2 regions of the Paenibacillus sp. P4_E11 genome follow, and region 2 is predicted to be linked to the other one. Evidence: a T-box and tRNA genes for the amino acid it is inferred to sense, from the RefSeq annotation. Region 2 holds a T-box; the other holds one or more tRNA genes.

Region 1 (5,103 bases), on a different contig from region 2:
GTGATCTTATCCATGAAGCGCCGGTCATTCCTTATCCGAATGAGGAGCATGAGTTCATCGAGAAAACAACCCTCGACGATTATGTGTATGAGTATGGGGCTAATCACTCGGCTGTTGTCTTAGGCTATGGCAGCTTGTTCAACCATTCGTATACCCCTAATGCCACGTATGAGATTAATTTTGACAATCACACCTTTGACTTCTTCGCCTACACCGATATCCAGGCAGGCGATGAGATCCTTATTAATTATAATGGCGAGGTCGATTGCAACGATCCTCTATGGTTCATGGAGCCATCAGATTCGTAGGAATTAAACCCGCAATGCGAAGGCCCGAGTTGGGAAAACTCGGGCCTTTTGCGTACCCAGCGGTCTCAATTTGTCTTCGAATCCGGATTCGATTCATTGCAGCCGCCTGATTCCGGACGTCCTATATAAGATGTTCTGTGTTCCTCAGAACGCATAGGACACAAGTAAAGCCAGGCTGGTCATGGACCAATCTGGCTTTACTTAACACCTCGGGCAGGGTTCGAACCTGCGACCTGCTCATTAACAGTGAGCCGCGACTACCAGCAGTGCTACCGAGGTAAGGTTAGGATAACCGGTTTTGAACCGGTGGCCTCTCGATTAAGAGTCGAGCGCTCTGTCTGCTGAGCTATATCCCGTTGGAGGATAGGAACGGAATCGATTCCCGTTAACGTCTCGCAGACCGGCGATGATGCGGCAGCCTGCATGACGGAATCCCATCCATAATCGTATGTGCCGCTGGCGAGAATTGAACTCACAGCCTTCTGATTAAAAGTCAGTTGCTCTACCTTTGAGCTACAGCAGCATGGCATCGGTTGTGAAACCGACTCCTATGTATGAGTTGGCAGTAGGCGGGACTTCAACCCGCTCCACTGCATGGTTACCCGGGCTGGATTCGAACCAACGCTTGGATGCTTCAAAGGCATCTGCCTTTCCCGCTTGGCTACCGGGCAATAGTGGGGAGAACAACCAGACTCGAACTGGTACTAACGGATCCACAGTCCGCAGCGTTCGCCTTTTCGCCATGATCTCCAGGAATGGTGGTCTGAGACGGAATTGAACCGCCGACGCGCAGCTCTTCAGGCTGCCGCTCTACCAACTGAGCTATCAGACCAAGAATGCAGGTTGCGAGACTCGAACTCGCTTCAACCGGGTGCTGCCCGGTCCCTCCCATCGAATGACCCGCATGGTTACGCATGGGGGAATCGAACCCTCCGATCCAGGATTGAAAGTCCTGTGGCTTCTCCACTTGCCGAATGCGCCGTGCTTCAATAGAATGTATGTTCTATTTGAGATAATAAAAACAGACTACCTGTCAGCTGAGCCTTCTTCTTACCCCAAACATGGGCATAGAAAAAGACTACCTGGTTGCCAAGTAGCCTCTACATTCCGTTTGATAAGATAGGCAGCTGGATCACTGCAATAATGCACCTATCAAGAAAGTTCAACACGACCTCCTGCACTGAGAGCTGGCCGTATGAACGACGGTTTGTAAACACTACGGATATGGGGTTGGAAATAGGGATTAAAAATCGCCGAGAAAAGACGGAACCCATGATGCTCTGTAAATCGCTCTAGCCCTTGCTGCTCATTAAATCGCTGCATCGACTCAGTCTGTTGTCCACTAATGCGTTTCATACCCTACACCTTCCTTTCATCCATTGGTTTGGCTTCTGCTTTCGCTTCTTGCTTGAGTTCATATTATCATGGTTTATTTTTACTTGTCAACCATATTTTTTATTTATTTACTTTTAATTACTTTATCTTAGTTTCTCGCTTGTTCAATAGAAAAGGCCGCTTATTCCGCTCTTTTTTATTCCGACTCCAGCCGTGAAGCTGAAACCAAATAAAAAAGGCTCGCGGATGGTAAGCGACCCTTCATGTTCACTCGATGCGATTCTACCTGCTAAACGCACTCAGTGCGGTTCAACTGATGGATGTCTCGATGAAGAAAGGCGCATACCTGCTTTTGAATGAATGGCTGTTCTGACGTAAAGGAAATAAACTCACCGCTAAACCGATGGTTGCGACTCTGTTCATTGTTTTGGTATCCCGCTACGTATTTAAACATCAGCCATACACTCCTTTCTCATCCAGATAATTAGTTTTAATCCTATAACAGTGCTGCTTTGCTGTCAACATATTTTGCGTATGAAAGAACCTGCTATTCTAGATGGAAAGGCAGGTTCTTTCATGATCTCCTCTTAACAGGGGGTTCTAATCTTTCCGCTTATGGAGCCGTCGTCTGTAGAACATCGAAGCGGAGCCATGTGTTTTGCGAAAGCGGGTTTTTGTTGCCGGTGTTTACGATTCTAAGCGTATGGACACCCAAAGGCAACGTCCCGGTATCCCGAATTTGCTGCATCGCTACTCCGGTCCCACTTCTGTAGAAATCATAAGTATTCACATATTGACCATCGACGTAGAACTCGGCCAACCCGCCATTCGAAGCTAGCGTGCCGAATACGACTCCCCTGGTTCCATAGAACGGAACCTCTACCGTTGAATTTGCTGCCGCCCCTATCGCTTCGGTTCCCCCGAAGTATGAGGCGTTGGAATCTGTGAACCAACTGCCTGTATAGACAGCCAACGGACTCGAGCTGTCGATACTAGTGGAGTAGTTCGCCACAATCGCGATAGGTGCAGAACCGGTTGAGACAGCCCCCAGCCCGTTGACTGCGTACACTTGATACCGACCTGGAGCCATGTTCGACGTATCGAAGGAAATCGGCGTTCCGCTGACCGCAGACGTCTTCAAGCCGTAGACCGACTGCCCGACCGTTACCGCTTGTTCAAGCGCCGTCGAATTCGCTGCCGTCCCGGACTTCACGAGATACAGCGTTCCGTTATCCGAACTGGCTGCTCCAACCTGCGTCCCTATGCGTACTGGCCCTGCCGTCACATTCGAGACTACCGGCGGTATAAGACCCAGATCTGTTACTTGTACCGCATCGAAGGCTACATAGGTGTCCGTGGCCGCAGCGTTCTTCTGCCCGGTCACGGCTATTTTCAATACATGAATGCCCGACTGCAATACACCGGTATCGAATAGACTCATCTGCGTTTGCAGCGTTGGATTGTATAGATCGACTGTCGTTACAAACTGTCCGTCCACATACACATTGGCTATGCCATACACCTTATTGCGGGCACCTACCCATTTGGCCCGCGAGCCATAGAACGGAATTTCCACAGAACCGGCGACATCTTTGGACAACAACATCTTTCCGCCAACATAGGTGCCTGTGTAAGAGGTCCATTGTCCTTTATAAGTCAAAGTCGGATCATTGTCGTCTAAAGTGCCTAAGGCTACTTGAATAATAGTGATAGGGGCGGAGCCAACGGAAACGACACCCAAGTTATTGACTGCATACACTTGGTATACACCTGGAGCCATGTTCGACGTGTTGAAGGAAATCGGTGTTCCGCCGACCACTGACGCCTTCAATCCGTATACCGATTGCCCAACCGTCACCGCTTGTTCCAGCGCCGTCGAATTCGCTGCCGTCCCAGACTTCACGAGGTACAACGTGCCGCTGTCGGAGCTGGTTGCCATAATCTGCGTCCCTATGCGCACTGGCCCTGCCGTCACATTCGAGACTACGGGCAGAACGAGACCGAGATCGGTTATTTGCACCGCATCGAAGGATACGTAAGTCCCATTGGCCGCCGCGTTCTTCTGTCCGGTTACCGATATTTTCAGTACGTGAGTACCTGACGACAACACTCCGGTATCGAATAGGCTCTGTTGCGTTTGCAACGTCGAATTAAACAGATCGACTGTCGTTACAAACTGGCCGTCCACATACACATTGGCAATACCATATACCGCATTGCGAGTCCCCACCCATTTGGCGCGTGAGCCATAGAACGGAATTTCCACAGAAGCGGTAATATCACTCGACAGCAACATCTTCCCGCCAACATAAGTGCCCGTGTAGGAATTCCATTGTCCTTTATAAGTCAGAGTCGGATCATGGTCGTCCAACGTGCCCAGCGCGATCTGCATCACGGTGATGTCGATTGGTGCGGCTGATACATTGTTCACCGAATCGATTCCATACAATCTGTACTTGCCCTTGGCAAACCCGGACGTGGATACGGCCGCAAGCGAAAGCTCTGTACCATCTGCGAAGGATCCGTTGGGCCCGGCAGATGCTGCTACGATCGCAGCCGCATTGGCTGCCGTGCCGTACGGCACCAGATACAGCCTTGCCGGTTCGTTAACCGAGACGAGCACGGGCTGGCCGGCAGGCACATTCCGCTGATCAACCGAGAGAACGGGAGGTACCGTATCGATATCGGAAAAGTATACCGATAAAGCAACGTTTTGTCCTTGAGTCACATGGAACGGTTCCGTTATCGTACGCGTGAACCCGGGTTTGGTCATCACCAGACGATGCTGTCCAGCCGGCGAGCCCTCGATGAGAAACGCTCCCGCAGCGTTGGTGGTAGCAGCATGAGAAGTATACCCTGCCAGCATTACCTGCACGCCCGCAACCGGTGAGCCGCCTTGCCCGTATACCGTGCCACTGACGATTCCGGTAGGAGAAAGGTCGACACCCGCGCGAATTACCTTCAATGTATAGACAGATGACTCTCCATTCGCCGCGTTAACTGTAATGGGGAACGAATTGTCCCCCACCTGCAGCGGAAGGAGGAATTGTCCGGCAGCCGTGTACACTTGCCCAGTCACCGTCATGATGGAATCCGGGCGATAAGTCGACGCCGTGACACTTATGGAGGTGACGGCATGTTCCACAGATACGGCATAATCGAATACACCGGGATTCAGCGATGGAACGATCACGCCGGAATTGACGGTAAGACCGGACAAGGCCGACGACGGCAGCAGTTGTAGCTCGACAATAGCATGGCGGTATCCGGCAGCGCTAATGACGATTCGTTTTGGTCCAAAGCTTCCGAGTGCCCCTGAGGCAAAGGCGATATGACCGGCACTAACCGTATACAGGGCGGATGAGAGCGGCACACCGTTCACTGCGACAGACACCATTTGTCCACGCCAAGCCGGATTATCCGGATAGCTGATCGTTGCAGTCTCCTGCTGAAAGATCGG
Region 2 (5,103 bases):
GAATCGTGAATTGCACATCCTCCAGAATCGACTCGCCTTCTTCCGCATACGAGAACGTTACGTGATCCACGACAAGCGGCTGTTCGAGATCGGTTACGGCTAGCTTAAGCCCCTCACTCGGGTCTTCCTCCTCCGATTCAAGAATCGCCACCATGCGTTCGGTAGCCCCTCTAGCCTTCTGCATCTGCGTGAAAAATTGAGTAATCTGCGTCATCGGCATCATGATCTGGACTAGGTACAAAATAAAAGCTACCAGTTCCCCAGCCGTCAAGGCACCTGAGGACACCCGCATTCCGCCGTAACCTATAATTAGCACAAGCAGCAGCATAAGGACTGTGGACATGATCGGGGCAATCATCGCCTGGACTTTGCCCTCCTTAATCCCGAAGCGGAGCAAATTGTCGATCCCTGTTTTCCCCCGCTCGTATTCAAGTGTCTCGGCATTCGACGATTTCACAAGCCGAATCTCGGATACGACTTGCGTCAGAATCGTGGTGAAGCTGGCCGTTTCGTTCTGCACGCCTTTCGAGATTTTGTACATTTGCCGACCAAGCGGGACTAGGCCAAGCAGGACAAGGGGAACGGCGGTAAGCATCGTTAACGTCATTTGCCAATCGAGCACAATAAGCACGGCAATAGAGCCAACAATGGATACGATGCCTGTAATGAACCCGGACAGATGTTCGCTGATCAGCCCCTTCACCACACCTGTATCGTTCGTCACCCGGCTAATCGTCTCGCCCGTCTCCCGGTTGTCGTAGTAAGGAATGGTCATCCGCAGCAGCTTGCTCCACAGACGTTCCCTAAGCTTGGCAACCACATGTTGGCCAGCACGGTTCAGCAAGTAGATGGACAATCCTCCGGCTACTGCCTGAACGAGAAACGCAGAGACCAGCAGTACGATTTGCCCGGCGCTGATAGAGGAGAGGGAGAAGCTGTCTACCATATTTTTAGTAAAAAGCGGAACGATCAGACTCACTAATGTAGTGGCCATGCTGAGCGTCAGCGCGATGGATATTAGGGTTTTGGAAGGTCGGGTGTCCCGGATCAACTGGTAAAATTGCCGCCAGCTTCCGGTATTCTCATTGGAAGGCTGTTTCAATAGGCTCACACTCCATTATCGTAACAACGGTTACGGCTTGTCTTATTATCTCATACTGCCCTTGTGGAAACATCTTACCCCGTGAGCTCTACTATAAAGCTGGATTATGAACGGAATATAAACGGAATCCATCTACGACGATTAATGTCGAATGGCGGGAAGTGTGAGCAGGAAATCCGCACGTGGTTGCGGAATACATAAATGGAATGGATCGTTTCAACCATATAGAGAGGATGAGATTAGTGAAAGACAAAGTGAAAGGATTGCTGGTTGGTCTAGCGCTTGGTACCATGATGACCGGAACACTCACTTATGCGACCACTAGCACAGACATCGGGGTGTATTTTCGCGAGTTGAAATATGCGTTTGACGGCGTGGAGAAGCAACCTCCTGCTGAGCAACAAGGGTTCATTTACAACGACACCACCTATGTCCCATTGAGATTCATTGCCGAGTCACTAGGTAAGGAAGTCAATTTCGACAATGACACGGGGTCCATCTGGATCGGGAAAAATTATGGCGGTGCAGCAGCAACACCCGTAGCTACTTACATAGGTGGGGAAATTACACAAGTAGAGCTGGACACTTATTTGTCCGCATACACGTTCTTCTATTCCCAATCTGGCGTACAACCGGGGCGTCAGCAAATGCTGCCACAATTGATTGGGATTGAACTTCTGGCTTCCCGTGCCGATGATACCGCCCGGACGATCGCCGAACAGTCGGCTGTGACGGAGTTCGCCAACATCGTAAAATACTTTGGTAGCGTAGAGAGTCTAGAAACCAATCTGAAGTCATTGAAGCTAACGGTTAGCGATGTGAAGTCGTACTTGGTTCAGAGCATGCTGACCCAGCAAGTGCTCTCGAGCATGGTAGACGATCAAGCTGTGCAGGCTGAATATGAACGAAAGCTTAAAGCCGACTCATCGGCATTCGTAACCGCCACCATTCGCCATATCCTGATCGGTACGAATACGGGCACCGCTACACGAACCGATGCGGAAGCGTTGGCACGAGTGAAGGAAGTGCAGGACAAGCTGGCCAAGGGCACGGATTTCGCAGAGTTGGCGAAGATATACTCCGACGACGAAGGCACCAAGAATGCAGGAGGACGTCTTCCCCATGCTGACATCGCTGATTATGTAGAGGGGTTCAAGAAAGCAGCAGCCGAGCTCCCGCTTAATAAGCTGAGTGATCCAGTCAAGACCGAATTCGGCTATCACCTGCTGGAAGTGGAGAAACGGGAGACCAAGTCGCCGGATCAGGCCAAGAACCAGTTGAAATCGCAGATGATGGTAGCTGCATTCCAACGAATCATTATGCAAGAGGTTCCAGGACTGATTCAATCGACTACTTTAACGTCACCTCAGAAATAAGGTTTGCCGCCTCTTCAGGTACTCACCATATAGTATCGTTAACAGGCTGCAAGCCCTAATCGGCAGCCTTGTTTCATTTGGGAAAAAAGAACAACCCCATCCTATGAGGACGGGGTTGTTCCTTTTGTAACGTAGCTTAATTCATTTCTCTCGACTGGTCCATCTCTCGCAGCTGACCCGACAGTCGACCGCTAAGTATCGGCCTGCTGTATTCCACGATATAATGCAGACCGCCTACAACAAGTAACAAGCCGCTCAAGGTTGCCAGTACAGACACAGGAACAACCCACCATGCTACCGGGGTAATGAAGAATGGAACGAGCGAGACCGCTAGTATGGGCGGCGCATTCCACTTGAACTTGCGAATCATCCAGATGACGAGTAGCGAGTTCAACAAGAAGGAGATGGGCCCCGGATAGGCGGCATGCAGCAAGCAACCTAGTAGAGAAGCGATGACAGCGCCGATCGATATGTTCGCCAGCTCTCTTATATGAAAAGTACGGGTTACGAACAAATAGCAGAACGCACCCACTGTAGGATAAAATACGGTTTTCAATGCAGGGTAGCGCAAGGAAATCCAATATAACAGCATCAAGTACAAGCTTATTGCAATGGTCTTCACATTCATGAACGGAAGCGTCCTCCTAGATTCAACAAAACTTCAGCAATGATCCCATAACAGGCCCGCGTAAGCGCAATGCCCAGCATAAGAATAACCTTAGTCAGTTTACTACGTGACGCTCGAAGGGTCAATAGTAATAGCCTCCATTCCAAGCGGAATGAGGGGGTTAAATCACAACGAGTTCGACACTAACCCATCCGCCCCTACAGCAAGCTTCCCGTAATTATCCCAGCAGACGTATAATACTTACGAGACAATGAGATATTACATAAATAACAATGATTTGCTATAATGAAGCAATATTCAAACGCGATGATGAGAAGAGTAGGGAAAAACATTCTTGTACAGAGAGCTCCGGCAGCTGAAAAGGAGCAAAGAATTTCCTCCCGAACCAAGTCTCTGAGCAGCATGCAGGAACCTACAACGGGGATGGCGTGACGGGAGCTCCCGTTATAGAGCTAGAGTATAAGCATTGTCCGCAATGCCGTACTTGAAGAGGTTAATATGGCGACATATTAATGAATCTGGGGTGGTACCGCGAAAATTTCGTCCCCAAGACAGGAGGTCTTGGAGGTGAAGTTTTTTTTGTGCTGTTTGACCAACTACCACATTCATTAGGAGGAGTCGAAATGGATATTGAGAAGGAGCATCATAATGATAACTTTTTAGTTAGGCTGATTAGTGAGGAGCTTGAAGCTAGTGCATTCGGCAGGGACATGTGTACGCGATTTCCGCCCGAGCCCAATGGCTATCTTCATATAGGAAGCGCCTACGCCATCCACACGAATTATACAATGGCTGGTCGGTTCAATGGAACATTTCATCTACGCTTTGACGACACGAATCCCCTAAAGGAAGATATCGAATACGTCAACGCGATAATCGAAGATATCAGGTGGCTCGGCTACGATCCGGGAGAACATATCTACTACGGCTCGGACTACTCGGAAGACATCTATAACGCCGCAGTTACCTTAATTAAGCGCGGAAAGGCCTACGTATGTGAGTTGGGGCCAGAGGAAATAACGGAGTATCGCGGGACTTTGACCGAACCGGGTAAGAACAGCCCTTATAGAAACCGATCCGTCGAGGAAAACCTGGAGCTTTTTTCGAATATGAAAAATGGCGACTATCCCGCCTTCTCCAAGGTTGTTCGGGCCAAAATCGATATGGGCTCGCCCAATTTAAACCTACGTGATCCTGTGATATATCGAATCATCCACGCTGAGCATTACAGAACGGGAAACGATTGGTGCATTTATCCCCTGTATGATTTTGCTCATCCGATTCAAGATGCGATTGAGGGCATCACCTACTCCTTATGCTCCATTGAATTCAAGGACCACCGTCCCTTATACGACTGGGTACTAATGGAGCTTGGCATCGCTAATCCGCCGCGGCAAAGAGAGTTCGGCCGCCTGAGCTTAACAGGTGTTGTGACGAGCAAACGGTTTTTGAGACAGCTGGTGGATGAGGGGCACGTTGATGGCTGGGATGATCCCAGGCTCCCTACGCTCCGCGGCTTAAGAAGAAGAGGTTTCACGCCGGAAAGCATACGCAGCTTTATCGAGGAGATCGGTAGTATCCGAACTCAGAGCACAGTGGACATCTCCTTACTGGACCATTGCCTTAGGCAAGATCTGAAAGCTACCACGATTAGTGTCATGGCTGTTCTGCAGCCTTTAAAGGTCGTCATCACTAACTACCCGGAGGATGACGTAGAGCTGTTAAGGATTGAGAACAACAGCGAGAACGAGGCGCTGTGGAAACGAGAGGTTCCATTTTCGAGAACGATTTATATAGAGCGGGACGATTTCATGGAGTTGCCCCCTAAGGGCTTTCACCGACTGAGCCTGAATACCGAGGTAAGGCTGAAGGGTGCTTATTTCATCAAGTGCGAGGAAGTGATCAAAGACCCGGTAACAGGTGAAGTTACGGAGCTGCGCTGTACCTACGACCCGCTCACGAAGAGCGGTACCGGATTTACTGGGCGTAAGGTGAAA

The links. A T-box is a leader RNA that pairs with one kind of tRNA and senses whether it is charged. The one in region 2 lies ahead of AC1DWB_RS00420 (glutamine--tRNA ligase/YqeY domain fusion protein), so its partner is inferred to be a tRNA-Gln.
Region 1: it encodes a tRNA-Gln, which carries the amino acid that the T-box ahead of AC1DWB_RS00420 (glutamine--tRNA ligase/YqeY domain fusion protein) is inferred to sense. The anticodon was not compared.

What each region holds. Positions count from the first base shown of each region.
Region 1 is NZ_JBFUIX010000087.1:14,971-20,073, forward strand. Features, by position in the region: gene AC1DWB_RS25200 (SET domain-containing protein) at 1-308, shown strand, start outside; tRNA gene AC1DWB_RS25205 (tRNA-Asn) at 514-587, opposite strand; tRNA gene AC1DWB_RS25210 (tRNA-Lys) at 592-664, opposite strand; tRNA gene AC1DWB_RS25215 (tRNA-Lys) at 760-831, opposite strand; tRNA gene AC1DWB_RS25220 (tRNA-Gln) at 904-979, opposite strand; tRNA gene AC1DWB_RS25225 (tRNA-His) at 984-1,058, opposite strand; tRNA gene AC1DWB_RS25230 (tRNA-Phe) at 1,065-1,140, opposite strand; tRNA gene AC1DWB_RS25235 (tRNA-Glu) at 1,214-1,290, opposite strand; gene AC1DWB_RS25240 (hemoblobin-interacting domain-containing protein) at 2,257-5,103, opposite strand, start outside.
Region 2 is NZ_JBFUIX010000001.1:108,562-113,664, forward strand. Features, by position in the region: gene AC1DWB_RS00405 (ABC transporter ATP-binding protein) at 1-1,102, opposite strand, end outside; gene AC1DWB_RS00410 (peptidylprolyl isomerase) at 1,345-2,478, shown strand; gene AC1DWB_RS00415 (hypothetical protein) at 2,615-3,106, opposite strand; T-box leader at 3,404-3,657, shown strand; gene AC1DWB_RS00420 (glutamine--tRNA ligase/YqeY domain fusion protein) at 3,730-5,103, shown strand, end outside.